Regions from separate parts of the Pelosinus sp. sgz500959 genome, predicted to be linked through region 1. Evidence: riboswitches for the same ligand, from Rfam matches in the RefSeq annotation. Region 1 holds a riboswitch; each other region holds the start of a gene.
The links. A riboswitch is a leader RNA that binds a small molecule or an ion and turns the genes downstream of it on or off. The one in region 1 is predicted to bind cyclic di-GMP.

Region 1 (10,236 bases):
AAGTTTTTGTTATTAATTACGCTCCAAATATTATAAATTCCAAGAACAAGTGCCATGAAAGCACATATAGCGACCATAATACAAATTAATTTATACTTTATTTTTTTCACCAATTTTACCTCGTTTCATAAAAATTAGCCTTAATTCTTCACTATTTGTTCATCACTTCATCTAGATTCTGAGTAGCCATTAACGCACATTTATATTGAATACTGTTACGTGCATTTCGTTTCCAGAAACAAGTTTTCTTAAAATCAAAGGTAAAAATATTGGACTTTTTTTATCTGAACATCGTGATAAAGTTGCCATAAAGAATTTATAAAAATATTAAATACTAAACCCGAAACTGGCTGACAGCGGTCTGAAGATCTTGCGCAAGCTTGGCAAGGCTCTGACTAGAGGAAGCAACTTCCTCCATAGACGCTGATTGTTCTTCCGTAGCCGCAGATACTGTTTGGGATTCAAAGGTCGCTTTTTTACTGAGTTCATCAATCCGATTTACGGATGTTACAATATGCTGGCTACCAATCGCCATCTGATCAATGGCAGAGGAAATCTCTCCTACTTGATTAGATACGTGCGTAACCAATCCAGCTATTTCTTGGAAAGCAATACCCGCGGCATTCACGACTTCTGCCCCCAGCTTCACTTCCCGAGTGCCATCATCCATTGCCAATACCGCTTTATCTGTCTCTCCCTGAATGCCACCAATCAATGAAGCGATTTGTTTTGTCGCCTCCTGGGACTGTTCAGCCAGCTTACGAACTTCTTCAGCCACTACGGCAAAACCACGTCCTTGCTCACCAGCTCGCGCAGCCTCAATCGCAGCATTCAGAGCCAATAAATTAGTCTGCCCAGCGATACTCGAAATGGTTGCAACAATCTGTCCGATTTCCTTCGATCGTTCGCCGAGTTCCGTTACTGCTTTCGCCGAAATCTGAACGGTCTGCTCAATTCGTTGCATTTGACTCACTGCTTTATTGACGGCTTGATTACCATCCTCAGCTTTACTAGCTGCCTGATTTGATTGCTGAGCTACCTCATTGGCAGTGGCTGAAACCTGCTCTATACTCGCTGACATCTCTTCAACCACAGCCGAAGTTTCATTTGTTACAGACATTTGTTCTTCCGAGCCGGTCGCCACATCACTAATTGATGTAGCGATTTGATTGGCTGCCTGAGCTGACTGCTCGGCACTAGCAGTCAGTTCTTCACTAGAAGCTGCCAGTTGCTGTGCCTGAGAGTGCACTTTTATAACAAGCTCATGCAGATTGGTCCGCATCTGACGAAAACCTTGCGCCAATTGTCCAATTTCATCCTCAGAAACAACTTTTGCCTCTCGCTCTCGCAAGTCTCCTTGGGAGAGAAGTAAACATTCATCGCGAATCAGTAAAATTGGTTTTACAAACTGTTTTGCTACAAACACAATCGCAGCAATGGCTATCCCTAGGCAGACTAGGGATATGATAAGCATCATTTTTCCTAAGTTATCTACTTGCCTAGTCGCTTCTACTTCAGGTGCTGCTACCATGACAACCCAGCGTTGATCTCCTGGCAAATTGATAGGAGTGGCTACAGCAACTCTCTCCACACCATCAACAAAGCTATAGACTCCTCTAGACTGTTTTCCTTTTTCGGCTGCTACCTTAAATATATTCGTCAAACGTTCGTCAAGTTCACTTTGCTGCAATTTAAGCTCTGGATTGATTTTCTTATCAAGAAGATTTAGTTTACCCATAAGATCAGGTCGTTTCGGATGGGCAATAATCAGACCCGAATCGTCAGAAACCTGGCCATAACCAGTATCCAAAAACTTCAATTCTTTGATCATCTCACTCAACCTTTCCATAGAAAAGGTTCCAAGCAAAACCCCCGTTACCTGACCATTACTGATGGTAGGCACCGCCAAAACAACAGCTAATTTCCCTGTAACCTTGGAAATTATAGGATCTGATACAACAGCCTTCTTTGTTGTTAACACTTTCTTAAAATATTCTCTATCACCGTAGGAGGCCGTTTGTCCTGTACTAGCAACTCCTGCGCCATCCGGTGAAATAAAAATAACCACATCAAAAAGCCCCAAACGTTGTTTCATCTCTGCCATAGCTCCGACAATCTGTACTTTGTCAGTACCTGCACGAAGATGAGGATTACTTGCCAAATCCTCTAATTGAGCTATCATCTGTTCCATATCAGCTTCTACTCGCTTGCTATAGTCAGTTCCTACCGCTCGACCTGTATCATCTACACTTTTTTCCAAAGCTTGCTTCGCTAGATAGTAACTAGCACCAGATAAAACAATTAACACTACTAAAATAAGCGGTATAAGAATAAGCAGTAAACGAGTTTGAATATTTTTTACTTTCATTGCTATAGGCTCCCTTAAATAAATTGTAATTTTATGACCTAAATAATTTGCTACAAAGAGTATTCGAATAAATAAAATAGTAATTAGTTCTCGGTAAAGAGCTAATTACTTCTATCATCTAGATGTAGTTACAACCAAGCATCATCATTTGCCACTTCAATTTTACATTTTTTACACTTCTTTGATATCGGTTTTCATATGCAGATATATTTTATACTATCCCATGGCTTAATACTATTGATCGCTAATACAAAAAAAACACAGGGATATTGTATTATTGCAACAATCGTCCCTGTTTTAACTAAAAATTTTCTTTTTTCAAATTTTACACTTTGAAAATGCTTTTATTATATATTACTAGTTAATTCATACATTTTTCACGTTTTTTTATTTTCCAATATTCTTACTACATAATACAACAAAATTTGATTTATTGTATTATCACAACAATAGTTTATCATTGCGAATATATCGTTTTTCTTTTAATATTCCATATTTTTAGATATAACAATAATAACGACCTTGTCTCCATTTTATCTAGAGACATTCCAAGAAACATCTCAATCTTTTGTTTTCTCCAGATGACCGTATTATTATGTATAAAGAGTTGCCGTGCTACCGCTTTTAAACTCCCATACTCTAATATAGCTTCTAGCGTGATTAATAAATTACTCCCACGATCTTCATCATGCTCAGCAAGACGTCCTATGGTATTTTGCACCATCGTACAGGTATTTTTATCTTGTAATAATTGAAATGCAATTTCATACAATCCAATATCATCACAATGGATTACTGAGGAAGAATCCATCGTTGCTGCAATTACAACTGCCCTCTGAGCCTTTTCATAAATTTCTCGAAAATTGACTGGAATGCTCGATAGACCAGAAATACCAACATTTACATAAAAATGAGGAAATACTTTTTCTATTTCAGCAATGATATCATTAGCAATTTGACTTTGCCCTTGCTTATTAGTAGCAATACAATCTGATATAGAGGTCAGTATTACTATATCATCATGACACCTCCATACTAAACCCCATTCTCTTTCTGCTAGCCAGATGAGGACCGCTTGTTTCCTCACGACTGAGGGTGGCATCGTCTTGTCAGGTACCTCAGTATTATAGCTCAATTTTTCAGCCAATCGCACAACAAAGCAACAATGGGCAACTTGAGTCTCAATACCAAATTCATTAAGTGCTTTGATTATCTGTTCTACTGAGCAATCATTGAATAACAATCCATTTAAATAGGTACTGCGACTATGTAATTGATTCATAAAAGCCAACTCTTTTTCCACTTTATGAATCCGCTCTACAGCTTGTTTTTGTTCCGTGATATCTTGGTTAATACCAAATAGTTTAATAAGGCATCCTTCGTCGTTATTAATTTTATTTATTCGAGAATAAAGCCAGGCTAGAGATCCATCTGCCCTAATGACCCTAAACTGTAAGTCTATCCATGGCTTCTCGTCAAGTTTAGCAACTGTTGTTTGCACAAAATCCCAATCCTCGTGATGTATGTGGCTCCGAAAAAGTTCTATCGTAGGTGTAACTTCGCTAGGAGTATAACCATAATTTCTATATTGCTGATCAGACCAATAAAGAGAATGATTGGTTTTATCCCATTCAAAATACCCCAATTTGGCGATCTTTCCAGCCATATGAATACGCATTTCCCGATCAGTAAGCGATTTATTTGCTTGTTGTAGTTGCTCCGTTAGTTCTTGCAACTTGATTTCCCCTGCTTTTCGTTTCGTAATATCCTGAACAATGCCAAATTTCTTTAAAAGCTTGCCATTGTCATCAAATACAGAGTGAACTAAACTATGTATCCATCCAATAGAACCATCTTTGTTAATAATCCTATATTCAACATCTAGTACTTCTTCCTCCGGTCTCTGAAAAAAACCTCTCTTGATCATTTCTCGATCTTCTGGATGAATAAGAGTTAATAGAAACTCTAAAGATGGAGGTTTCTCCTGAGGGACTAAATTAAAATTTTTGTAGAACTGATCAGACCAATACAACTTATCGTTTACAATATCTCGATCAAAATAGCCTAGCAGGGCAATTTGCTGAGCCATTTGTATTTTAACTTGGCTCAGCATCAGCTCTTCTTGTACATTTTGCTCTTTGGTTATATCTCGCACTATAGTTAATACATTTTCTACTTGCTCTCTGCCGTTCCACTCTGGCAGATAAGAAATTTGATAATATCGGTTTCCAATATGAACTTGAAAAATTTCTTTTTTCAAGTTTACAAAGACCTTCTTTAAATGATCTTCACATTGTTTATAGATTGTTTGTTCTAAGCCAACGTTTTGGAGCTTCTTGCCGATTATTTTTTTCACCAATCTATCATTTTGTTCAGCATAGTATAAGACCTGTACGATAGTACTTTGATGATCAATTCGTATCACTAATAGCTCTTCAACGTTATCTATTGCACCTACACTTGACATTATACATCCCTCCAACTCAAACAACTTCTTATGCATTATTTATCCGATATCCACTATAAATCCACCTAAAACCTTTGGGATGATTATTCATTGTATATTCATCTCTCAATTACAACGATACTCCCATTCGTAGTTTTACTTTTCTACAAATAGGAGCATTTTTTATTGTAATTTTTATATGATCAGTTCACTTTTCATTACCTCATTTTTGGTAACAGAACCATAAATCCTACTTGTCCTGTAACAGTAATATCCCCATCCAAAATAAAAAAGTAGTACCTCATACGAAAGGTGCTACTTACAACTTATAATTGAAAGCAACCTGGCAATCGTAGGATATTATACCCCTTAGACCCATAGCTTTGCGTCCCTGACTTTCGACAGGTTTGCCAAAATTCACTAATATTTTACTTTATTTTACACCAGATTTTGTATATCGTCAATTAAAAATCGCGCCTTAAGTCCCATATTAATAAGCACAAAGTCCTAAATACTCATCTTTCTACAAAAGAAAGATGAGTCTATTATTGTCATACGCAAACCTACCAATCTGAGTAACATTCATTTCGCATAAAATTTCTACATACCTCGCGAACAACGTTTTTTTTGCTTTTGCGTGTCCCCCCAGCTACTGCAATCTGGTGCTATATACCAGTAGGCTGGCAACCAAAGTAATGCTAGAATGAAACTTGATACTGAGACATACTTTAGGGAGGATTAACATGAGGGTTTTTCTGTTACTTGTAATATTCATTTCTTTGAGCTGTGGCGTCGTTCAAGCTACGGATAATTCCATGTCGATTACTATACCTGTGTTTACAAGGCACTTTCCCCATTCAAATCTTGGTTTGAATGAACACAATCGTGGTTTTGGGTTGGAATACATATTACGAAAAGATGTTGCCCTAACGACTGGATTGTTTAATAACAGCTTACGAAATGATACCTTTTATGTAGGTGTTCAATATACGCCATTTCGTGTATTAGGGCTGCATGCGGGCGTTGTCGTAGGTCTTGATTTAAATGGTGGATATAATTCTGCCAATCCGTTCAAGCCTGTAATTGGAGCCTTGCATTTTGCTACTGGCAATGAGTCTCCGATTGGTTTCAATATCGATATTTTACCAAGCGGTGGCTACACGAATGGTGATGGCGTATATGGAGCCGCAGCCGTCTCCATGAAGTATTCGTTTTGATAATTGTCACAAGTCAGTATTGGATTTGCTAAATAGCAACATTCCTTACGAACAGAGCATAAATAAAAAAGAAGTCAAACGCTATAGTCGCGAAGACTCCTTTTCTAGTCTTTCGAAGCAGGAAGCCACAGATCAATCAGTGCACTTAATTGATTGATGTCAACTGGTTTCGAAAGATAGTCATCCATTCCAATCGCCAAACATTTTTCTTTATCTTCTTTAAGTGCATATGCAGTCAATGCAATAATAACTGTATGCCGATTCATAATTTTTTCTTTTTCTCTTATTAAGCGAACAGCTTCATACCCATCCATATACGGCATATTAATATCCATTATTATTAAATCAAATTTTTCTTTTTCAAATTTTTCAATTGATTCAATTCCATTCTGTGCTATTTCAATTTCTAATCCTTTTTTACGCAAAACAATACAGACAATATCCCTACTAATTTTATCATCCTCTACAATTAGTACTTTCTTCTTTTCTACCACTTTCAGCAACGCATCCGTCTTTTTATCACAGATCCTTACCACACTCTCATCTGGCACTTGAAATAATCCTGTAAAGTAGAATTTACTTCCTTGACCTTCTTTACTTTCAACCCATATTTTCCCGCCCATTAATTCCGTTAGCTTTTTACTAATTGCCAGACCGAGTCCAGTACCGCCAAACTGTCTCGTATTTGAACCATCGACCTGACTAAAACTCTCAAACAAGATGTGAAGCTTATCTTCCGCAATTCCAATCCCCGTATCGGATACTACAAAATTTAATCTTATTACACCAGCACGCAATGCTTTACAAGTAATGTCAACATCAATATTCCCTCTAGTTGTAAATTTTACTGCATTGCCGATTAAATTAGAAAGCACCTGCCTAAGCCTAAATGAATCACCAATTAGAATCGCAGGAATCTCTTCACTCACGCTAGTCCTAATTTTTATTCCACTTTGCTTGGCTGTTATCAGAAATAACGCAACAACATCTTCTAGTACCTCACTTAATATAAAAGGTATATATTCCAAGCTCAGTTTACCTGCTTCTATTTTCGAGTAATCCAATATATCATTTACAACTCGCAGCAGTGACTTTGTTGACATCTTTATAGTTTCAAGGTACATTCTTTGCTCATCAGCCAAATCCGTCATAAGTGTTAAATCTGTCATCCCTATAATACCATTCATAGGTGTCCTAATTTCATGACTCATATTGGCAAGAAATTGACCTTTAGATAAACTTGCTTTCTCAGCTTCTTCTTTGGCCTTTATCAATTCTAATTCATTTCTTTTTCTTTTTGAAATGTCTCGGAGTATGGCCAATGCGCATTCCTGTTTGCCGACCATTGCCATTTTGAGGTTTACTTCTGTCCAGCGATATGTACCATCTTTTTTCTTAACCAACCACTCAAAAATCTGCGGTTCTCCTGCCATTGCCAGCTTAATCCACTCTTTGGAGCCTTTATAATTATAAGGAGCCTCTCCATTTTTAATATTTTTTGCGTTTTCTATAATCAATTCTTCGCGAGAGCAACCGTAGAGGGCAGGCAATTTATCATTAAAATCAATAATACATCCATCTTCAGCATTATGGAGTACGATTGCATCATTTGCGACATTAAAAATGTCTTGATACCGTGCTTCTGACTCTTTCTGAGTTTGAAATATTTTTTCAAGCAAATTACTTATTAAACTATAAAGGATTCCCCCTGATAGCAAAATAAAGATCCATCCTTTAGCAATAGATAACATGGTAAGGATTTGTCTATCGGCCGCTAGAAGAGATACAAAATAATCTGAAAAAAGAATCCATAAACCTCCCACTAAAACATAAATGGCTGTTATTTTTAAGGCATCGAAATTTAATTTAATCATGAATCGAATCCCTCTATGCTACGAACCTCCATTAGAAACACTAATTATATAAACGCTAAGTCACCCGCTAAGTCACCACATCAATAATTTCCTATTATAAATAACTCAATCTTGCAATAATCCCATCATAGCACTACATATATTAGTCTGTATTTTTCTACAAATAAAGACTAATTCCTGCATATTTCCACAAAAACAATACCACCATTCCCTTTTTTATACCTAAAACACACTATTACACAAAATTCTCCCCATAAAAAAACGCTCAAACCGAAGTCTGAGCGAACGTATTTACGGTACCTTGTAAATTAGCACTTAGAGAGACCCCACCAAGCAACGAGTGTGATACTACTCATAATACCGACGTAATCCATTTACATCAAGGATAATAATCCTTCGTTCATCCTCTTCTAATATCTTTTCTTTTTTTATAACGCTTAATACCCGACTTACAGTTTCTCTGGTAGTTCCCGCTAAATTAGCAATATCCAATCTTGTAATCGCGGCATCAATTTCTAAGCCACGGCAAGTTTCCTTGCCATGACGACGAGATAAAAGTTCTATCGTCTGAGCTATTTTAGCATAGCTATCGGAAAATGCCAGTGAATTCACTTTTTGCTGAATAAATAGCAATTTTTTGCTCATAACTTGGATAATATTCATCGCAACATGTGGATGATTGATAATTATTTTCTCTAGTTCACTATTGCGTATAATGCCTACACAAGATTCTTTTAAAGCAACGGCTGTAGCCGGATAGGGCCCTTTATTAAACAGCAGGACTTCAGCAAAAACCTCACTTGGCCCCAAAATATTAATAATATGTTCCCGTCCGTCTGCTGATAATTTTATAATCTTAACCTTTCCTGTTTTAACATAATAAAATCCTACACCAGTTTCTCCCTCACTAAAGATAGTCTCATTCTTTTTATATTTGTACTCAGCCGTCACCTGACTGATAATCGTTAAATCTTCCTGTGGCAAATCTTCAAACACAGGGACGTTTCTCAAATATTCAAAATCCACTAAACCGCCCTCCTCTATCCTTTTATGGTAACAAATTGAATGAAAAACTTCTATTACCAAATGCGCGTGCTATTTGTCACTGCAGTTTACTTCTAATTATATTTCATAACGACTACTCCAGTAATAAAAAGACGGTATACAATTCGGGGAAGCACTTCAATGTATTCTTCCATACTTTTATATGAAACTCCTTCCATTTTCGTATATTTATATATGAATCCTGTTGAAGCTGAGGCACATGAAAATGGCGGGAATCTCCAAAGATTCCCGCCTAAGGTTCGAATAGTAAACGATCTCCTAGCATCTAATATAAAGCTATTCTCTTTACATTAAATTTCGCTTTATATAATTTAAAATACATTGATATCCTATTTATTACGCCATAACTGATCTGCAAAACTAGACAAAGAAACTTTTGTAGCTTCAGTCAACGCAGTCAATGGTGCTTTGCAGTTTTCCTGCATACCCGTGCCGAGCTCCGCCAGAGCCCACTTCATCACAGGATTAAATGGTGTATATACTTCGTAAAAGCGCATTCTTTCATCAATCAAGCGTTGCGCCTTTGTAATTCGGCTCAAATCTTCTGTGCGAAGAGATTCTATGACCTCAGAACATAGAGATGGATACACATTAGATAAGGCACCAATACAACCATCACCACCAGAAATAACCGTTGGAATGCAATTATTATCGTATCCAGTATAAACTATGAAATTTGGATACTTAGATTTTACGAGTTGAATATACTTTTGTGTATGCCGAAGTACAGCATGGGTATCTTTCATGCCCTCTAGATGATCATGTTTAGCTAATAGGCGTAAAAAGGTATCCACTGTTACATCATAACCAGTACGATCTTCGTAATTATAGATATAAAATGGTCCTTTTACCTCTGTTAAGAGATTATCATAATAGTTAAATACATCTTCCTGGTTGCAGGCACTATAATATGGACCTACTACAAGTACTGACGTTGCCCCTGCCTTCAAAGCCAAATTTGATAAATCTACAGTTTCTTGGTATACCATACGTCCAGTACCCGCCATTACGATTGCGCGATCACCAATATATGAAATGGCATCCAATATAAATTCTTTAATCTCTTCATAGGAAAAGGCATAGAACTCGCCAGAACTACCTCCAACCAAAATTCCATCAATTCCTGCATCGATCAATGTATCGTATAGCTTATGCATCGTTTCATAATCTACCGTACCATCTGCATTGATAGATGTTAAAATCGGACTAATATATTTACAATTCATTTTAAATACCCCCTATATTTTACACTTTAAAATTTACCTT
Region 2 (10,236 bases), on a different contig from region 1:
TGTACCTGAACGTGGCTGGACAATTATTGGTAAAATCAACGAAGAAGAAGTTCTTGGTCCGATTTATAAGCAGCTAGCACTCATGGCTAGCGGAACAATCGCTTTATTATTCTTGATTATACCTCTAGCCACCCTAATAACCAACCGAATTAAACGTCCTCTAGATTGGCTAATCAAACAGTCTGGATTAATTACTCTCGAACACTATGAAATGGTCGCACGCGATAGACCACCAGAAAGTATTTCCCATGAACTAGACATCCTTTGCACTATTTTCGTGAGAATGAGCCAAAAAATTGCAGATACTGTCAGTCTACTGAAAAAAAATGAAACTAAATTAGAGCATAAAGTTCATGAGCGAACAATTGAACTATCGGATATGAATATAGCACTTGAAGAAGAAATTGCCCAACATCAAGCGGCCAATAGAGCTCTTAAGGATAGCCGGGATGCACTTGCCATTAGCGAGTCTCGTTACAAAGATCTATTTGACTACATGCACAATGGCTGTTCATATCATAAGGTACGATTCGATGAAGAAAATAATCCCATAGATCTTGAATACATTCACGTTAACCACGCCTATGAAAAATATGCCGGATACCTTGCTTCTGAACTTATTGGAAAAGGGCTAACAGATATTTTCCCACACATAAATAACGAAAGCTTTAATTGGATAAAAGCCTATGCAACTGTAGCGATTTCTGGTGAACCAATTAGTTTTACACAATATTTCGAACATCAACAGCGATGGTATTCTATTTCTGCCTATAGCCCTACAAAAGATCATGTAGCTGTCATTTCAGAAGATGTTACTAAATTTATCACTCTACAAAAAGAAATCACCCGCATGGACAGGCTTAATCTAATTGGAAATATGGCTGCAGGCTTAGCACACGAAATCAGAAATCCCATGACCGTCGTAAAAGGTTACTTACAACATTTTAAGAGAAAAATCCCTAATATTCTGCACGATCAATTGGATTTAGTTTTAAGCGAATTAGCACGTATCGAAACAATCATTACCGATTTTTTAGCAATATCCAAAACCAAGTCAACAGAACAAGAAAAACAGGACTTAAATGAAATTATTAATAAAATTGCCCCATTACTACTGACAGATGCACTCAAACGAGGAATGAATCTTGAATTTAAACTCTCTAGGGATATTCCCCAGCTTATTCTAGCGGAAAAAGAAATTAAACAATTACTTTTAAATCTTGCTATGAATGGGCTGAATGCGATGAAGCAGCATGGTACATTAACAATTGAAACCAAATATCAAGATGGCTCTGTGATTTTATGCATAGAAGATTCCGGTTGCGGTATTCCTAAAGACTTACAAGAGAAAATTTTTGATCCCTTCTTTACAACAAGAGATGATGGTACAGGACTTGGTCTTTCTGTCTGTGCTAGTATTGTTGAACGTCATAGTGGTATCATTAAAGTCGATTCCGAAGAGGGAAAAGGAACTCGTTTTGTTATCACTTTCCCAGTAGAAAAAAATTAAGCAACCTCTTTAAAGCAAAAAAATGATTAAATTCACGTTATTCGCGGATTTAATCATTTTTTACTTTGCATTTATATTTTTATGCTTTTCTATAAATAGCAGGCGCCACAAACTGATATCGACTTTCATGACGATTAATTGATTCAGAATGGCCAATGAATAAATAGCCCCCTGATTCCATATGATCATAAAATCGATTGATTAATTTTTCTTTAGTCTCAGCATCAAAATAGATCATTACATTACGACAAAAAATAAGATGGAATTTCTTTTTGAAAGGAAATGTTTCACTCATAAGATTAAATCGTCGAAATATGACTTCCTGCCGTATTATTTCTCTTAGAACACTGTACTCTGAATCGATTTTATGAAAATACTTAGCACGCCAGTAAGCCGGCAAATTGTCTAACTGATTACTAGGGTAGACGGCTTTTTGCGCCTTTTCTAAGACATCTGTTGAAATGTCAGTAGCTAAAATTTTCGTATCCCACCCACTCTTTTGCGCGCCGAAATAAGAGTTAATCAGCATTGCTAACGTATATGGTTCTTCACCTGTAGAGCAACCAGCACTCCATACCCGCAGATCTTTCTTTTTGGCCTCAACTGTAGCGAGATACGGTAGAACCACTTGCCCTAAAACTTCAAAATGTTGTGGTTCTCGCAAAAAATAAGTATGGTTTGTCGTAAGCTTATTTACTAAGATTGTCCCAGACTTGCCTGTACGATCACTTTTCACATGAGAAAAATACTCCGAAAAATTATGAAAACCGCATTGCGCTATATAGTTATTCAAACGTCCGCACACTAACACTTTTTTTTGTAATAAGTTGATTCCATAATTAGCCTTAACAAATCCAACAAGTTCCCTAAATTCCCGTTCCGTTATATCTTCCATGGTTTTTCCTCCTTTCAAGCATACAAACAAAAATAGTATGATTATTTCTTTACTTTCGATGGGACTATGATTTGCCAACTTGTACTCGTCAAAAATAATTTTTGATTTTCTTAACTCTATTTATCTCTTCTTTTCCATTGCTAAATAGGATGAACTTAACATCATATTATAGTTATTACCTTATTAACTGCTTAATTTCTCCTATCTGAAAACGCAAAAAAGATCAGGGGTATCCTGACCTTGGGTATGTTAACATAAAGCAACATAGCAGCCTGGCAATCTTGGTCGTGATACGACTGTAGACCCATAGCTTTGCGTCCCGATCTTTCAATAGGTTTGCCAATATTATTTTTTTGTCTAAAAATGTATAATTATTTTATATTTCATTATATTCTTCTTCTATAATGACGTCAATATTTTATAAGAAAATAGCCTAACTAACCAGAACCTAAGTTTTATATCAATATAAAAAGCATATAGCAAAAAAACTTTCAAGAAAATCTTGAAAGTTTTATAATTGATGTGGTGCGGGAAAGAGGACTTGAACCTCCACACCTTGCGGCGCCAGATCCTAAGTCTGGTGCGTCTGCCATTCCGCCATTCCCGCTTATGAAATTTGTTGTACAAACCCCGTGGTTCTTATTATAGCAGATTAGTAATTAAAAAGAAAGGTTTTTTTTCATCTTTTTTATAAAAAGAATTAATGGTGCATACTATGGTCCATTGCTGGCATCATAGTCGTTTGTGTATTATCTGGCGTAGTAGCTTGATCAGTTGGCTCGACTGAATTAACTAAGTCTAACATCATTTGTCTGAGTGCAGGATCTCTTGATAGCATTTGTTTCATCATAGCCTGCATTTCAGGTGTTTTCATCATCTCAAGACACTTGGTTTGCATTTCAGGGGAGTTCATCATTTTATGCATATCCATATCTCCCATTTGGCCTTTTTCCATCATCATTTCATGAGTTGATGGTGCATTTTTTTCAGCAGCGCTGACAACATTCGTAGACAATGTGACTCCTAATACCGAAACCCCGAGTAAACCTCCAACAATCCAACCTGTCATTTTATTTTTCATAATCTGATCATCCTTTCTTATATCATTTTGCTAAAAAGATTGTAATTGATCTTTGCACTATAATCATACCAGACAATTATGAAAAACTGATGAATATTTGTTGAAAAACTAATGAAGTTTAAAAAAACCATACCCTCAAATTGAAAGGGTATGGTTTTTTATCACTTTGCCTGCTCCAAAGCCTTATGTCCTGCCTCACTAAATTGTTTAAAAGAAAGTGTTGCACCAGATATGGAGTCAACCTTATTTAAGTCTTGTGTTTCTATAAGCCTCGGACCATAGGACATGGCCCCTTTAAGTCCTTGTTGAGCCTTTTTATAGAATTCTGGATTTTCAATTGTACCATTTGTTTTTCCATACTCACTATCTTTTACCTTACCATCTTTTTGAATGCCTTTATAGTCAGCCTTAGTAATTTTACCTTGTTGAATCGTCAGCGTCAGCTCGCCTATGGCACCACGTTCATCAGGGCTGCTTTTACCTGTGTAAGTTCCATCCTTATAAGCCGTATGCATATCATGATTTGCATGACCAGAGTGATCTTCAGTCTTTTCACGACTGCAACCAGCAGCTAGAATGGCAATCATACAACCTACGATTATCATAGATAACCATTTCCTCATGTTCTTCATGAAACTTCCTCCATCTTGCAAACGATCCTCTGATCTTTCCGATCTACAATACGACCGTGTTCTAAGACTACACACCGTTCAGCTAGTTCTGCCACTCTTGGATCATGAGTAACCATAATGATCGTATGGCCTTCACGATGAAGTTGTTGAAAAAATTCTAATACAATTTTCGCATTGGTTTCATCTAAATTACCCGTTGGTTCATCAGCTAAAATGAGCATGGGATAATTGATTAAAGCACGAGCGATACATACACGCTGTTGTTCACCACCAGAAAGTTGACTAGGCAAATGACGAGCCCTTTCTTTGAGACCTACACGCTCTAAAGCCGCCAAGGCCTCCTGCTCATCAGGCATACTATGGTAATATTGTGCTACCATAATATTCTCCAAGGCTGTCAAATAAGGAACAAGGTGAAATTGTTGAAATACCAACCCAATCTTATCTCGACGCAACATGGTTAGATTTCGTGCAGTCACACCAGAAAAATCAACTCCATCCAATACAATGGATCCACTAGATGCTTTATCCATACAACCAATAATATTCATCAAGGTCGTCTTTCCAGAACCAGATGGTCCCATCAACGCCAACCACTCACCCTGCTGTACTGTCAAATCAATGTCTTGAAGAGCTTTTACATTTCCATAAATCATGGAAACATCATGTAACTCTAATAAACTCATCTTGATAACCTCCTTTATTCTCCTCTAAGTACAATCGCTGGTTCAACATCTGTTGCAATCTTGACTGGAATCAAACAAGCTAGACCAGTTACTGATACAGATACAACTAAGGCCAGTAACACAATCAAGGGTTGGAATGAAATTCCCCTGCCAAAGACATTGACACTCACCGCTTGTGCAAAGAAAAATCCTAAAATTGTTCCCATCAGTCCGCCTAAAGTACCGAGCGCTAAACCCTCTCCTAAAAATTCTAGAATAATACTGCGATTTTCGGCACCTAATGCTTTTTTCAAACCGATTTCTTTACGCCTTTCTGTCACAACTGCCATCATCGTCGTAGCCACACAAATCAACGTAAGAAGGAGTACTACGATGGTGACCAAATAAACCAGAGCCTGCAGCTTACCGAGTACAGTTTGCTCTGACTGCGTCACTTGCTTGACCAGTCGTGGCGCTACACCAGGAACTTGTTGTTCAATCGTGTGAGTCCATTCAGTCAATTCCGTCTCATTGGCTGTAATGCTAGCCTGAGCTACGCTGATCATACCTTCCTTATGAAGCATCTGTTGCAATAAAGAAAGATCCAGAAAAACAAAATTTTCTTCCTTACCACCTGTACGGACAATACCAGCAACCTTCACTTTTTTCTCACTGTCATTGCTAGCTAACGTTACCAACTGCCCTGGTTCAATTTGCAACCGTTCGGCTACTTCAGCACCAAGGACAACGTCTTCTGAATTTTCATCCGGCCAAACACCTCGGATCTGCCAATAAGGACTTACCTTCTTTACTGTTTGAAAATGAGTGCCGGCGACTAATAAGGGTTGCTCATTTACTTTCATATGATCATAAAGATAAGGAGCAATGCCAATGAGCTTATCAGAAGGCAATAAATTGGCTATGCTTGAAATTTCATTCTCCGCCAACACTTGCTGCTCACCTGTCGGTAATAGAAGTAAATTGGCACCATAAGAACGAAATTCTCTTCCCATTTGACGTGGGACATCATAATAAATTGTCACAAGCCCCGACAATACCGTCGCACCGATCGCCACAGCCAATAAAGCAATCAGCATCCGAGATCGACGGCGAAGTAAAGCATGCCAAATCATTGTAAAGTACATTGATTGTTTTGTCATTTTTTATCACCTGCCATGAAGTACTGCTGCTGGACGCAGCGATAAAAGCATTCGTATTGCCGGAAAACTACCGACCAAAGTAATTAAGATTACTGACATAACAGCCCACGGGATCACCATGAGATTGATCGCCACCGCTGAACCAAAAACATTTTGACCAATAATTTGTGCAAAACCTAAACCTAGAAAATAGCCTGCCACGCCACCGGCTAGACCCGTTAATGTAATTTCAGTAAGGGTCAAGAGTAATACATCTCCATCAGTAGCCCCTAGTGCTTTGAGTAAACCAAATTCACGACTGCGCTCCATCATGTTAGCCGTTAGCAAATTGGAAATTCCTAACGCTGACCCAGCTAAACTGAGTACTGTAATGAGCAGCATTAATAGCTGAGTTTTTTGTAAAATCATTCCTTCAGATTCTGCCACTTGGCGAACCGGTTTTGCTCTAGAACCACCGATCGCCTCTTCAATTTGATAGGAAATTGAACTTACATAAGCCGTACAGTACCAAGTTTCCCAATCCTTCAAAGAAAGACTTTTCGGATCATGAGCTGCTTTACGAGCTAACTCATTCTCGGGTGTTGTAATGGCACTTACATCTATTTTGCTGACTTTGCCCGTCAGATTCAATGCTTTTTGGATAAAGGATAGTGTCACAAAGATTTGCTCATCTTCTGGACCACCACTGTTAAAAAGCCCCTGTACTAGTAATGTTTCATGTCGACCATTCGGCAAATTAACATCCACTGTATCACCTGGCTTAATGCCTAATTTTCCTGCTAATACAGTGCCAACCATAACACCATTGGCCTCTGCATCACCGACCCAATTGCCCTCTACAGTCCACCAAGATTTCAGTTCTTTAATACCTGTTTCTACAACTTCACCCGTTGGCAATTCCAATTTTCGATTAAACCAAGTGCCTACCATCGTTACATTGATATTCCCCGCCCCTATAGCCACTTGGGATTCTAATGATGGTGCAAATCCAACGATATTATTAGACCAAAAAATAGTCTTTAATTTACCAACATCGCTTTCTTGCAAATACTGCCCTGCCCCAACCGAACTGTTTTCCAGTCCATAAATTTCCCGCAATACGGAGGCGGATCGAGGAGTGACTACAATATTTGCTCCATAAGCTTTCAATTCACGGTTGACTTTGTCTCCAACATCTAGCATTACATTGAGCATGGCTGTCGTCAAAGAAACACCTAATGCAATGGTAACCGCGACCATAAACATCTTTCGGCTCTGCCTGACAAGAGCTCCTTTCAGCATTTGCCAAAACATAGTTCATCCTCCCTTACTTAAACCGATTCTTTTCTTTTTCTAAACCAGCAACTTCAACCATGATTTTCCCTTCTGATACCTTGTAGTCAACTGGAATTGGATTGCAGCCACCCTTAAAACCAATCGTTGCTGTATTCATCACCACATCACAAAGGGCACAGACAACTTGATTATCACGTTCAAAATAACCTGTTGGCCCACAAATTTCGCAAGCATCAAGCCCTACGCCATAAGCAGATCCACTCTTTTTAATGATAATAAACCGAACAATTTCACCCGTTGACGATTGATAAGAAAAGCGGTGCAAGTGTCCATCTGAGACTTTCTCCAAGGAAATAGGAATCTGTCCTTGTTCAGCCACCACTGGCACTGCGGGAACAATCTCAGCTTTTTCATCGGCATACCCTTTGCCAACTGATGAGCAAAAAAATACAACCAGCACACTTAAAGAAACAGCTATACCCCATCGCATTTTTTTGCGCACCGTTACCAAAATTTTTCGGTACTGAGCTGGATTTAATCCCTCTGGCTTAGATGGCTTTCCCTGTAAAAACAAAGCAATAGGCAAAAATAGTGTCACAGCAAGTAATGAATATAAGAACCAAGCTTCATGATTAATCACAGGCCCCATGATCGACATCAACCCTTTTGCCATTAATAGCTTTCTTGCCATCATGACTTGAATAACAACAACAAGTTGTTTTGCCATGACAACAAGAAGTTGAATGGTCAAAAGATTGATAATGGTCTGAGGGATTAAAATTTTTGCTGCGCGAAAGACCGTCAGACCAGTCAACCAAGTCAAAAATAATCCTAAGAATAACCCAATTCCTTTCATGAGGAAATCTAGGCTGATTAGATCACTTGTCGAAATGATCAAATTAATCGGAAAGAGAAAAAATTCTAGACCATGATATAAAAGTAGTGTAGCCGCTACGAGACAGGCAACGCCACCTAGTATTTTATGCTTACCAAAAGAATCTCCTCGTGCTTTAATCCATAAAAAAAGTCCAAGTAATACTATTTCTCCAGTAAGCCCTGCTACAAGAACCAGACTTTCGAATACTTCCCGTTTCACGGCCTTCGAGCCTAGTTTTGCCGTTGTAATAAAAGCTGCTCCTATCACGCCCCAGATAATTCCCCGCCATATGAATTTTTTTAAGGTGCCAAATTCTTCCTTGCTGGCTAGGGCTAGCAACATCGCTAACGGAATAACGACCATAGCTGCATTTTGCATCGCTGGTATAAGATTTTGTAGTACACTTTGTAGCATATTGTTCTCCTTTCAGTAATTTTTTTCATTCATAAGTAAATAAATGAAAAATGGTCCGGGAAAAGCATCCCGGACCGCCAGTTCTTCTTACCAACTTCTCGGAACATAATCAAAATTCCAATGTAGAGTAATTGGTTTTTCCCAGAAACGGCCTTCAACACCTGTTTCTTTATCAACGTGCAACATGTAATTTTGGCGAGTCGGAGATTCAATCGTAAATGCTACATCGTATGTACCGGCACCTTTCATTTTCACATTTGCACCATAATGAGGACCATCACTCGCATTCATTGGCATAAGATTACCTTCAATCACTTTGCCTGTGCCTTGTTGGGTTAATTTATAGTGAACGGTCAAATTAGGAATCCATTCACCAACACCAAATCCAGTGTTATTACCTTCAATGGCAGCAATATCCGTTTCAAGATGGATATCAGATTGAGCAGGTGTTAAACCCATTCCTGCTGGTTCCATAGTCACGGGTTGGAAATAAACAACTGCCACTTTAAATCCTGCTTCAGGTACTTCAATATCATCACCAATCGGATATTCCTGAAAACCAGCCGCAAAACATTGACCTGCTGATACAGCCACCGTTAAAAATGCAGCAAACACCATGGATAAAAATTTTCTTTTAGTATTCATACTACGACCTCCCTAATTTTTTTCTTTTTTTGATAAATAAAATTACCAATCACTATGAGCACAAGAACGAGTTGTGGCAACATCGATTCTAAGGTTGGATAAACTCCCAAAAGAGCAATCGTAGGACTTCCTTCAACTTGAGTCATTCCAATTACACCAGCTTCTTGTAGTTCTTTTATACCACCACCAGCAAAACTAATCGCCAAGCAACACATTAAAATACTCGTGCCTTGGAAAAAATATTTTGTTGGGATTTTCAAACTACCATAGCGAACTAATGCAAAAACGATGACCAAAGCAAGAGTTCCCGCAGCAAAGCCTAACCAAATCATATGCATATTTTCACCCGCATTATTAAATAATGCTTGGTAAAATAATACAACCTCAGCTCCTTCTCGGTACACAGCTAAAAATGCTGCCGCTCCTAATGACAAGGTATTACCACTACTCAACGAATTTTCCACTTTACCTTCAATGTAGCGATTCCAAGACTTTTCATCTGACTTACTTCCCATCCAATAACTTACTGAGAAAAGAACAGCCACCGCCACTAACATCGTTGCGCCTTCGATGATTTCTTGATTGGCACCACTCAAACTGACAACGGAACGAAATAAGATTGCAGTAATAAAACTCGCCACTATAGCTGCTGCCGAATAATAGTAAACAGTTTGCGTCTTATGACCATTTCCTGATTTAATCAGATAGGCTATGATCGCACCAATCACTAAAATTGCTTCGGCACCTTCGCGGACTAAAATCAAAAACGCGGGCCAGAAACTTTCCCAAGAATCTTGCTCCTTACTGCCACCACCCATTTTGACAACATCTTCACGCATCATACCAATCATCTCATCAATTTCTTTTTTGACTTGGGTATCAGGCGCTTGATTGGTCATCAATTTTTTAACCACGCTAAATTTGTACTCTGTCAAATTAGCACGTTTACTGGAGACAGTTGTATTCACAGTTTTCTCAAAGCCATCTTTCTCATAAATCCCATAATAGGCATCGTTGACTAGTTTTTTAGCTGCGGCAGTATCTCCACTTTTATACACTGCAAGGGATTGATTCATTGTTTT
Region 3 (10,236 bases), 170 kb from region 1:
ACACGGTGTGGGAATTGAGCCTGATATTGTGGTGGAGATGTCAGAGTTAAAAGAAGATGGTCATGATTTGCAGTTGGAAAAAGGGATTGAAGTTCTTTCTGAAAAATAATATGAAAAGTCCAAGGATATTTAAAAAATGATTCAAAATAAGGTCAGCTAAGATTTTGCGCAAGCCTAATCTTAGCTGACCTTAGTGTATTATAACTTAAAGTCAAACAGGCATGTAATACCTGTCATCTTATAATCTTCTTTGCCGTTAATACCAGCAAGGGGGACCTTTAAGTCCATGTTTTTGATTCTACGGTCGGCGTAGGATACGTTGAAGGCTGTACTTTGAGACATTTGATAACTGACACCAATTTCTCGCAGAGATACATTTTTTCCTTGCACGACTGTTGCGAATAAAGTGGACTTATCATTAAGCTTATGAGTTCCGGTCAAACCGAAGTGTAGAGCTGAATGAGAGGCAGAGGTTACATATTTACCAAAGGAAATTTTGTCATCTTCATAACCAACCAGAAAGGTAAGGTTAGGATTAACTTTGTAGAGTAAATTTAAATCGCGGAGATTAGCTTCTGCATACGTAGTCAATGGCAGGCCACCTGATGTCATAGTTGAATCTTCAGAGGTGAACATTCCTTGTTTATACTGTAGAGCGAAGTGGTCACTAAGACCAGTGGTTAAAACGGCTTTGAATCCAGATTTTCCATCAACATCAGCAGCTGCTGTCCCTTTACCATTCACTTTAGAATTGAGAGTGCTGCCGATTTCCAGATTAACGGCACCTTTTTCAAAGTTTGCTGTGGGAGATGCAAATGAGGTCGTTGCTGTCATCATGAGTCCCATTGTCATTACAGCGATTAGTTTGCGCATGAATCCTCCTTGTGGTGGTCCCTTTTGTGAGATGCCACGGTTGTATTTTTTGTACATATTTTTTACAGGGGCTCAAAATAACTATTTCCTATGCAAGAGATATTTTATCATAAGAAATGCTATTGTAAATAGAGACTATTCAGTCGTCTAAAAAAAATTGCAGGATTTTTTCATTATCTGCTAAATACTACAGTATATAATGGAACTTTTTTTTGGAGGAATCATATTGAGTATATTATCTAGACCATTTCAGAGTGGCAATCAGATTCATGAATTTGCTGATCGAGTGCTCACAAATGGCATCGTGTATACTGCAGATGAAAATGATCAGATCTGCGAAGCACTAGCGATTAAGGAAAATAAAATTATATTTGTTGGTAGCAATCGTGAGGTACAACAATATATAGGCAAAGATACTAAAGAGATTGATTTGTTTGGAAAGATGGTTATACCAGGTATGATCGATAGCCATATCCATCCACCAGGATTATCTTTACTCACTCTTCATGAAGTTCAATTATTTAATATGAATAGTGTCGAAGGGTATGTTGAGGCTGTAAAAGATTTTATCCTTCAACACCCAGATATGAAAGCTGTATATGGTCGTGGGTGGTCATGGGGGATATTGACAGGGGATGAACTAAATAAAGGTCCGAGAAAAGAGCACCTTGATGCCGTGTCAAAGGATATTCCTATCGTCTTACGCGCTAATGATGGTCATACGCTATGGGTTAACTCTAAAGCTCTCGAAGTCAATGGTATAACTTCAGAGACGCAGGTTCCCCAAGGTGGAATTATTGAAAAAAATCTGGAAACCGGCGAATTGTGGGGGACGTTAAAGGAATGGGCTATGTGGTTAATTGCTTTACCGGAATATAGTTTAGATCAATATATGACTGCTATGGATGCCTTTCAAAAGAAAATGCATAGCTTTGGTATTACCAGTATTCTTTGTATGGCAAGTTTACCTTTTGAAAAAATAATGAAAGCTTGTAGTGAGATGGAAAAAGAGCAGCAGTTAGCTCTTCGGATTCGCGGAGCTATGACGATTCATACAAAGGATGATTTTGAGACTCAACTTGAGATGATTAATCAAATGCGATCCCGATATCATAGTTCATATTTGAAAGTCATATCAGCCAAATTTTTTACAGATGGTGTGATTGAAGGGGGGACAAGTTGTTTATTGGAACCCTATACGATTGCAACTGGCAGAGGAGCTAATTATTACGGTGAGTTTTTATGGGATATGGAAGAGTTAAAACAAGCCTTTTGCCGCGTGAATGAGTGCGGCCTTTCAATTCATGTACATTCGACAGGAGATGCATCGACTCAACATGTATTGAATGCCTTAGAAGCTGTTCATCGCAAAGGTTTGACCGATGATCATCGTAATACCATTACCCACTTGCAACTTGTTGATGAAAAAGATATACTGCGTTTTAAAGAGTTGAATGTAATTGCTAGTGTTCAACCTTATTGGCAATTCAAAGGCCCTCAATGGTGGCATACTGTAGATTCCAAATTTTTGGGTGAACGTGCAGAAAAAGAATTTCCTTTAGGGACTTTCTTTGCAAATGGCATAACCGTAGCATCTTCCTCAGATTATCCTGCAACTGCTGTCCCCAATCCTCTTTTGGCGATTGATGTTGGCGTGACACGTAATATTGATAATGGAGTACTTCATGGGGTTGAGGATATTAGTCATATGGATGATGAACGTTATCTTTTAAATAAGCAAGAACGTGCTAGTGTCTCACAAATGATTAAGAGTTTTACCATAAATGGTGCATTTATGATGTTTATGGAAAATGAGATAGGATCGATTGAAATTGGTAAATTAGCTGATCTTGTAGTGCTTGATCAAAATTTATTCACGATTAATCCCGTTGATATTGATAAGGTAAAGGTTGTGATGACCTTTTTTGATGGTAAACTTGTGTATGAGACTTAAGTCCCGATCATTATAACTTAAGTCCTGAAAAATATTGACGTATGTATGGGAAAATAATATAATAATATCAAATAATACATAGATCGACAAAAATTAACAGAATTGGCAAACCTATTGAAAAATAGGGACGCAAAGCTATGGGTCTACAGTCGCTGGGCGACCAAGACTGCCAGGCCGCCATGCTAGCTTATACTACCATGTTCGAGGTCAGGCAAATCCTGACCTTTTTTTGCGTTTTTCTATGATTCTACTGATCCATTGCAAGTTTATTACACTTGTTTATGAAAGGATGGAAATATGAAAGTACTTATTGTTGATGATGCTCTCTTTATTCGATTAACGCTAAAAAACATGTTGGAGAATAATGGTTATCAAGTCGTGGGGGAAGCTGCAAATGGTTCGGAAGCAATTCTCAAATATAATGAACTTAAGCCTAATTTGGTTACAATGGATATAACAATGCCACAGATGGATGGCATAACGGCTTTAAAAGCGATAAAACGGATGGACCCTAATGCAAAAGTGGTTATGATATCGGCTTTAGGTCAAGAATCTACGGTGAAAGAAGCAATTATCTCTGGTGCCAATGGATTTATCGTAAAGCCATTTGTTGAAGAGCAAGTCATTCGAGGACTTAGCAAGTTTAACTAAGTACAGTACTTCTAGCATTGTAGTATTTTTTATGTGAGGGTGATTGAATTGATCAATGGTGACAGCAAAGCCCCGATGCTTGACCTTTTTGTATTTGAAACCAATCAGATGCTAGAACAACTCGAGCGCCTTATTTTAGATAGTGAAAAATCTGGGGGTATAGAAGTCGCTATCAATGAAGTATTTAGAATTATGCATACAATAAAAGGCTCGGCAGCGATGATGATGTTCAATGATATTTCTTCCTTAGCTCATTCTTTGGAAGATGTTTTTTATTATCTTCGTGAAGAAAAGCCTCTGAAGGTGGATTATTCAGAGTTGACTGACCTAGTTTTGAATGCCGTGGATTTTATCAAAGATGAAGTGATAAAAATAGAAAATGGAGGCGAGCCAACAGGTAATTCTGCTAATGTCAGTAGAAAAAATAAAGAATTTTTATCATCTTTAAAAGAAAATGACTTGAATGTGAATGATACCTCTTCTCAAATGGCTAGTACTGAAGGTGAGCTTCAACTTTCGATTGATGCGCTGGAGCAAGCTGAGTATGAAGGGCAAATCAAGTATGAAGCCATCGTCTATTTTGATGAAGACTGCGGAATGGAAAATATAAGAGCATTTACTTTGGTTCATGAACTCAGTGAGTTTGCTGAGAATATTGTGCACTCACCAAGTGATGTTTTTGAAAATGATGATACATCAGAAACCATTCAAAAAGAAGGTTTCAAAATCGCATTTACAAGTCAAAATGATTTGGAAATAGTGGAAGAAATTTTTAATAAGACAATGTTCTTAAAAGACTTCAGTATAAATATAGCTGAGGATACAAGACACAAAGAAGTAAAAGAAAAAAGAACAATTATTTTAGATGATTTAATTCTCGATGAATCCGCCAATCCTGTTGTTAAAGAAGTGGAGCGACAGGCAGAAGGAACGCAGAGTTTTATTAGTGTCAATGTAGCGAAAATGGACTTACTCATGGATTTAGTCGGCGAGCTTGTGATTGCAGAGGCTATGGTAACTCAAAATCCACAACTAAAAGGGTTAAAACTGGATAAATTCTACAAGTCCGTACGGCAATTAAGAAAAATTACGAATGAACTTCAGGATACGGTCATGTCTATTCGTATGATCCCTTTATCTGCAACCTTCCATAAAATGAATCGAATCGTTAGAGATATGGTAAGAAAACTCGATAAACAAGCAGAATTAGAGATTATAGGGGAACAAACAGAGGTAGATAAAAATATCATTGAAAGTATATCAGATCCATTAATGCATTTAATTCGTAATGCAGTGGATCATGGAATTGAGTCTGTTCAAGAACGAATTACTAAGGGAAAATCAGAAGTCGGGAAAATTCGCTTATCGGCAAAAAATGCTGGTGGCGATGTTTTGATTATCATACAAGATGATGGTGGAGGTCTAAATAAAGAAAAAATCTTAAGAAAAGCTTTCGAACGAGGTCTAATTGAAACGGAAGAGATCTCTTTAAGTGATAGCCAGATCTATTCCTTTATTTTGCAACCTGGTTTTTCTACGAATGAGACCGTGACCGAGTTTTCGGGGCGGGGAGTTGGTATGGACGTTGTAGTCAAGAACATTGAAAAAGTTGGTGGAACGATCAGTGTTGATAGCATCGAAGGACAAGGAACAACAATGTCTATCAGAATTCCTCTTACCCTTGCGATCATTGATGGAATGAATGTAAAGGTTGGAGATGCCATCTATACGATACCACTTATTGCAATAAAAGAGTCTTTTCGTTTGAAAGACCAAAATATGATCAATGACACAGATGATAATGAAATGATCATGATACGGGGAGAATGTCACCCTGTTTTGCGTCTCTATGAAAGGTTTCAAGTTCAGACCGAAGTAAAGGCTTTAAAAGAAGGAATCATGATCATGGTTGAGGCTGATGGAAAAAGCCGTTGCTTATTTGCTGATTCTTTACTTGGGCAGCAGCAGGTCGTGGTTAAGGCTTTGCCACCATATATTAAAAAGACAAAGGGGATAGCGGGGTGCACTTTGTTGGGGGACGGTGGTATTAGTTTAATACTAGACGTAGCTAACCTAAATTTTTAATAAATGATAAAAGTGAAATGAATTAAATAAACAAACAAAGGAGATTTGCCATGCCGGAAATTGCTAAAAACAAGTTGGAAAATGAAGAAGATACTCAAAAAGACAAGTTTTTAACTTTTGCCTTAGGATCTGAGGTCTATGGTATCGAAATTAAGTTTGTTACAGAGATTATCGGTATCCAGTCTGTAACTAAAATACCCGATCTTCCCCAATATGTAAAAGGTATTATTAACCTTCGAGGAAAAATCATTCCAGTCATTGATGTAAGGCTGCGGTTTAATAAATTGTATCGAGAGTACAATGATCGTACCTGCATTGTAGTAGTGGATATAAAGAATGTTACCTTAGGACTCATCGTAGATTCTGTGGAAGAAGTGCTGACGATTGTGGAACAAGAGATCGTTTTGCCTCCTCAGTTTGATCATGGCAATTATCAACAGCGATTTATTAAAGGAATTGGTAAAGTGGGTAAGAGTGTAAAGTTAATCCTAGACAGTGAGAGGTTATTAAGCGATCAGGAAATGAACAGTTTGGAACAAGTTTGTTAAGCAGTAGCGAAAAATAGTAAGGGAAGGCGGAAAAAATAATGAAATGGTTTCAGAATCTTAAAATTGCTAACAAACTTATCGTGGGGTTCCTTTGTATCGCTGTGATTGCAGGGTTAATTGGTGTAGTCGGTATATTTAATCTTTCTAGCTTGTCCAAGGCAGATGTTGATTTATATGAGAATTATACGATACCCATGGGACAAATGGGAGATATTAGCGAAGCCTATCAAAAAGGTCGCGTAAATTTTAGAGATGTCCTTTTGACAAAAGATATAAATGTTCAAACGCAAAAGATGAAAAATTTTAATGATTCCATCAATAAAATGAAGGTGGGAAGTAATGAGATCGGTAAAACTTTGGTGAGTGATGATGGTCGTAAATTGCATAAGACACTTGAAGATACGATTGTTCAATATGAATCTTATTCAAAGAATTTATTTCCCATGATTCAGTCAGGTCAGAGTGCGCAAGTCAATCAATTGATACAAACTGAGGGTGTTCGAATTGCAGATACGATGGAAGATACGCTCGACAAATTAGGTGACATGAAGATCGAATTAGCAAAACAGAAAGCAATGGCTAATAAGGCCGATGCAAATAAAGCGATTCTCTTTATGATTCTTCTCGTTGTAGTGAGTATTGTTATCGCTACTGTCCTTGGCATCTATATTGCTCGGAAGATTTCTCAGCCAGTTAAAGAAATGGTTGATGTTGCAAGCAAGATTGCCAGTGGTGATTTGAATGTTGAAGTGAATGTCACGACAAGAGATGAAATTGGAAAGTTGGCTCAGACCTTCAATATGATGACAGACAATATCAATCGATCTATGAGTAGCATCAGTGAAGCGGCAGAACAAGTAGCTGCAGGTGCGCAGCAGATTGCTTCTTCTGGAGAAGTATTATCTCAAGGCTCTACGGAACAGGCTAGTGCTATTGAAGAGATCACGGCTTCTATGACACAAGTAGCTGTACAGACAAAACAAAATGCAGTTAATGCCAATCAGGCGAATGCGTTAGCCATATCTTCTAAAGAGCACGCTATAGAAGGCAATGCACAAATGCAGGAAATGATTGAATCCATGACTGAAATTAACGAATCATCAGCTAATATATCGAAGATTATTAAGGTTATTGATGAGATTGCATTCCAAACCAATATTCTAGCTCTCAATGCAGCAGTTGAAGCAGCCAGAGCGGGACAACACGGTAAAGGATTTGCTGTCGTGGCAGAAGAAGTCAGAAATTTAGCTGCTCGAAGCGCTGATGCAGCAAAAGAGACAACAGCAATGATTGAAGAGTCAATCAAAAAGGTACATATGGGGACAAAAATTGCCAATGATACTGCAGAAGCACTAGATGGTATTGTCCAAGGTGTTGCTAAGGCTGCAGAACTTGTCGGTCATATTGCGGAGGCTTCTAACGAACAAGCTTCAGCGATTTCTCAAATTAACCAAGCAATCAATCAAGTGTCGCAGGTAGTACAAACGAATTCAGCAACCGCACAGGAAAGTGCTTCTGCAAGCGAAGAGTTATCGAGCCAAGCTGAGGTCATGAGAGATAATGTATCTAAATTTAAACTAAAACAGAACAACCAAGGATTCACAGTTGGAGAAGGGGTAAGCCCAGATGTTTTGCGTGCGATTGAAGACATGATAGAACGAAAGAAATATAAGCAAGACAGACGTGATGATAAATATGAACGAGCATTATCATCACGAGGAAAAATTGACCTTGATGACCAGGAGTTTGGGAAATACTAATCGAAGTTTCATCTTGTGGCACTTGCTGTTTACAGAAAGGTATGGAATTTATGAATAACAATAAACGGAAGATTCGGGTTCTAGTGGTCGATGATTCTATCGTTTTTCGCGAAACCTTAGCCCGGCAAATTGCACAAGATCCTTTGATTGAGGTTGTGGCAAAAGCATCCGATCCATATATGGCTAGGGATAAAATTTTGGAGTTTGAGCCAGATGTGATGACCCTCGATGTAGAGATGCCTCGTATGAGTGGAATCGAGTTTTTGAAAAAGCTAATACCTCAGTATCCCATACCTGTTGTTGTGGTCAGTGCGGTAAGTCAAAGTGTATTTGATGCTTTAAATGCCGGTGCAGTTGATTTTGTCACAAAACCAGATCTCTCAAGTGGGCGGGGAGTTGATGCATTTATCAATGAGTTGATTGTTAAAATCAAAATTGCATCTACCGCTAAAGTGAAGACGCAAAAAAGAAATACGATCACGGCAGATAGTGCTCAGGGGGCTACTGGGGTGAAACAAAATTGCATGATTGCGATCGGAGCTTCTACAGGTGGGACTGAAGCGATTGATCGAATACTTAAAGGATTTCCTAGTAATATGCCAGGCACAGTTATTGTACAGCATATGCCACCGATCTTTACGACATTGTTTGCTGCGCGATTGAATAGTTCTTGCGCAGTTGAAGTAAAAGAAGCAAAAACAGGAGATTTGGTGCTGCCTGGTCGAGTTTTAATTGCCCCTGGTGATTATCATATGCGTGTTAAAAAAGTTAATCAGCATTACATGGTGGAATGTTTTAAAGGGGAAAAAGTTAATGGACATTGTCCATCGGTCGATGTTCTTTTTCACTCTGTAGCTGAGCACGCTGGTAATAATGCCATCGGAGTTATTTTGACAGGTATGGGGAATGATGGTGCTAGTGGTTTGCTTGCTCTTCGCAAATCTGGAGCGAATACATTAGGTCAAGATGAAGCTTCTTCTGTTGTCTACGGAATGCCTAAGGCAGCCTTTGCGATGGGGGCTGTTCAAGAACAGGTTTCTCTGGATCTTATTGCGCGCAAACTATATACTTTGGTAGATCGTAGGCGATAATATAAAATATGTAAGCAACCTCTCAAGATGTAATTGACATTTTGAGAGGTTGCTTTTTGAAAAAAAGATAAAAAATTGTAAAAAATTAAATTATTCCGACAAATTATAGCAGGGGATTGATATTTGATTAGCGAAGAGCTTATCTAAGAACAAATATTATTGCAAAAATCAAACTTTTTAGAATTACGAGTTTCCTAGTAATCTCCATAAAAATAGTGAGTAAATTTGGACACTGTTTAGCTAATGAGGGAGGGAAAGGTATGCACAGCATCTTTTATCCGGCAATAAGAATAATTAATCGGTTAAATTTTGCCAAAAAATTTGCATTAATTGGATTAATTTGTTTTTTACCATTGGCTGGTGCCAGCTTATTTCTATTGCAACAAGTAAATGAAGAAATTTCATTTATTGAAAAAGAGAGGGTTGGACTCGAGTATAATCGTTTAGTTCGAAGTGTCGTTGATGATATTCAGCAAACTAGAGGTATGACCAATGCTTTCTTAAATGGAGATATCACCTTTAAGGAAAAGATTCTTGTAAAAACAGCACAGATCAATGAAAAATTTCAAGTGTTAGAGACTCTGAGCAAAAAATCTAATTTTTCGGTGCAAGCTAATAAGCAGTTTGGGGAAACTCAAAAACAATGGGATGAACTAAAAAATACAAGCTTAACTTTAACACCGGCGGATAGTTTTAAGAAATATACACGTTTAATCTATCAGCTACTTGCTTTTAATATATATATATCGACTCAGACCAATCTTACCATCGACTCTCATTTAGATACGAATAATTTAGTGACGATGCTAAATGATAAATTATTGCCAAGTATTGAATTAATGGCCCAGGCGCGTGGAAGAGGGGCTGGTATTGCAGCAAGAAAAACTTTATCTGATAATGAAAAAATTATAATGTCTGTATTATCGGAAAATATAAAAACCAACTTAAATGACTTAATTAATGGATTAGATGTTGTATATCAACAAAACTCTACTTTTGAAAAACAATTTTCCACAGTCAGTGCGGAAATTTCAAATCGGATGGAGCTGTTAATACAAACGATCGATAAAGAGTTGCTTCAGACTAGACCTATTACGGTCGAACCAACAATCTATTTCAATACAACGACTCAAACAATTAATTCAGGTTATGCTTTTTATGATGCTGGTATTGATGTACTTGACCAAGTTTTAGAAAAACGAATTAACGAACAAAAAGAGATACGTAATATTTTTACATTCATATTAGTGATTGCCTTGATTCTCATTGTCTAT

Region 2: linked by a shared signal. The riboswitch ahead of ACAN52_RS16125 (CheR family methyltransferase) and the one ahead of ACAN52_RS08910 (PAS domain-containing protein) in region 1 are both predicted to bind cyclic di-GMP.
Region 3: linked by a shared signal. The riboswitch ahead of ACAN52_RS08160 (response regulator) and the one ahead of ACAN52_RS08910 (PAS domain-containing protein) in region 1 are both predicted to bind cyclic di-GMP.

The regions. Positions count from the first base shown of each region.
Region 1 covers NZ_JBGJZL010000004.1:397,966-408,201, reverse strand. Annotated here, with positions in the region: gene ACAN52_RS08920 (methyl-accepting chemotaxis protein) at 1-110, opposite strand, end outside; gene ACAN52_RS08915 (methyl-accepting chemotaxis protein) at 335-2,368, opposite strand; gene ACAN52_RS08910 (PAS domain-containing protein) at 2,826-4,835, opposite strand; cyclic di-GMP riboswitch class I at 5,149-5,236, opposite strand; gene ACAN52_RS08905 (hypothetical protein) at 5,558-6,031, shown strand; gene ACAN52_RS08900 (ATP-binding protein) at 6,136-7,905, opposite strand; gene ACAN52_RS08895 (Crp/Fnr family transcriptional regulator) at 8,254-8,931, opposite strand; gene ACAN52_RS08890 (dihydrodipicolinate synthase family protein) at 9,300-10,196, opposite strand.
Region 2 covers NZ_JBGJZL010000010.1:118,902-129,137, forward strand. Annotated here, with positions in the region: gene ACAN52_RS16120 (cache domain-containing protein) at 1-1,510, shown strand, start outside; gene ACAN52_RS16125 (CheR family methyltransferase) at 1,590-2,405, opposite strand; cyclic di-GMP riboswitch class I at 2,669-2,756, opposite strand; tRNA gene ACAN52_RS16130 (tRNA-Leu) at 2,929-3,012, opposite strand; gene ACAN52_RS16135 (hypothetical protein) at 3,106-3,486, opposite strand; gene ACAN52_RS16140 (FMN-binding protein) at 3,648-4,118, opposite strand; gene ACAN52_RS16145 (ABC transporter ATP-binding protein) at 4,115-4,804, opposite strand; gene ACAN52_RS16150 (ABC transporter permease) at 4,819-5,943, opposite strand; gene ACAN52_RS16155 (ABC transporter permease) at 5,950-7,236, opposite strand; gene ACAN52_RS16160 (Fe-S-containing protein) at 7,250-8,509, opposite strand; gene ACAN52_RS16165 (iron transporter) at 8,597-9,154, opposite strand; gene ACAN52_RS16170 (FTR1 family protein) at 9,151-10,236, opposite strand, start outside.
Region 3 covers NZ_JBGJZL010000004.1:230,150-240,385, forward strand. Annotated here, with positions in the region: gene ACAN52_RS08145 (S41 family peptidase) at 1-109, shown strand, start outside; gene ACAN52_RS08150 (hypothetical protein) at 199-873, opposite strand; gene ACAN52_RS08155 (amidohydrolase) at 1,100-2,827, shown strand; cyclic di-GMP riboswitch class I at 2,922-3,009, shown strand; gene ACAN52_RS08160 (response regulator) at 3,125-3,478, shown strand; gene ACAN52_RS08165 (chemotaxis protein CheA) at 3,527-5,563, shown strand; gene ACAN52_RS08170 (chemotaxis protein CheW) at 5,614-6,111, shown strand; gene ACAN52_RS08175 (methyl-accepting chemotaxis protein) at 6,150-7,871, shown strand; gene ACAN52_RS08180 (chemotaxis response regulator protein-glutamate methylesterase) at 7,922-8,962, shown strand; gene ACAN52_RS08185 (methyl-accepting chemotaxis protein) at 9,223-10,236, shown strand, end outside.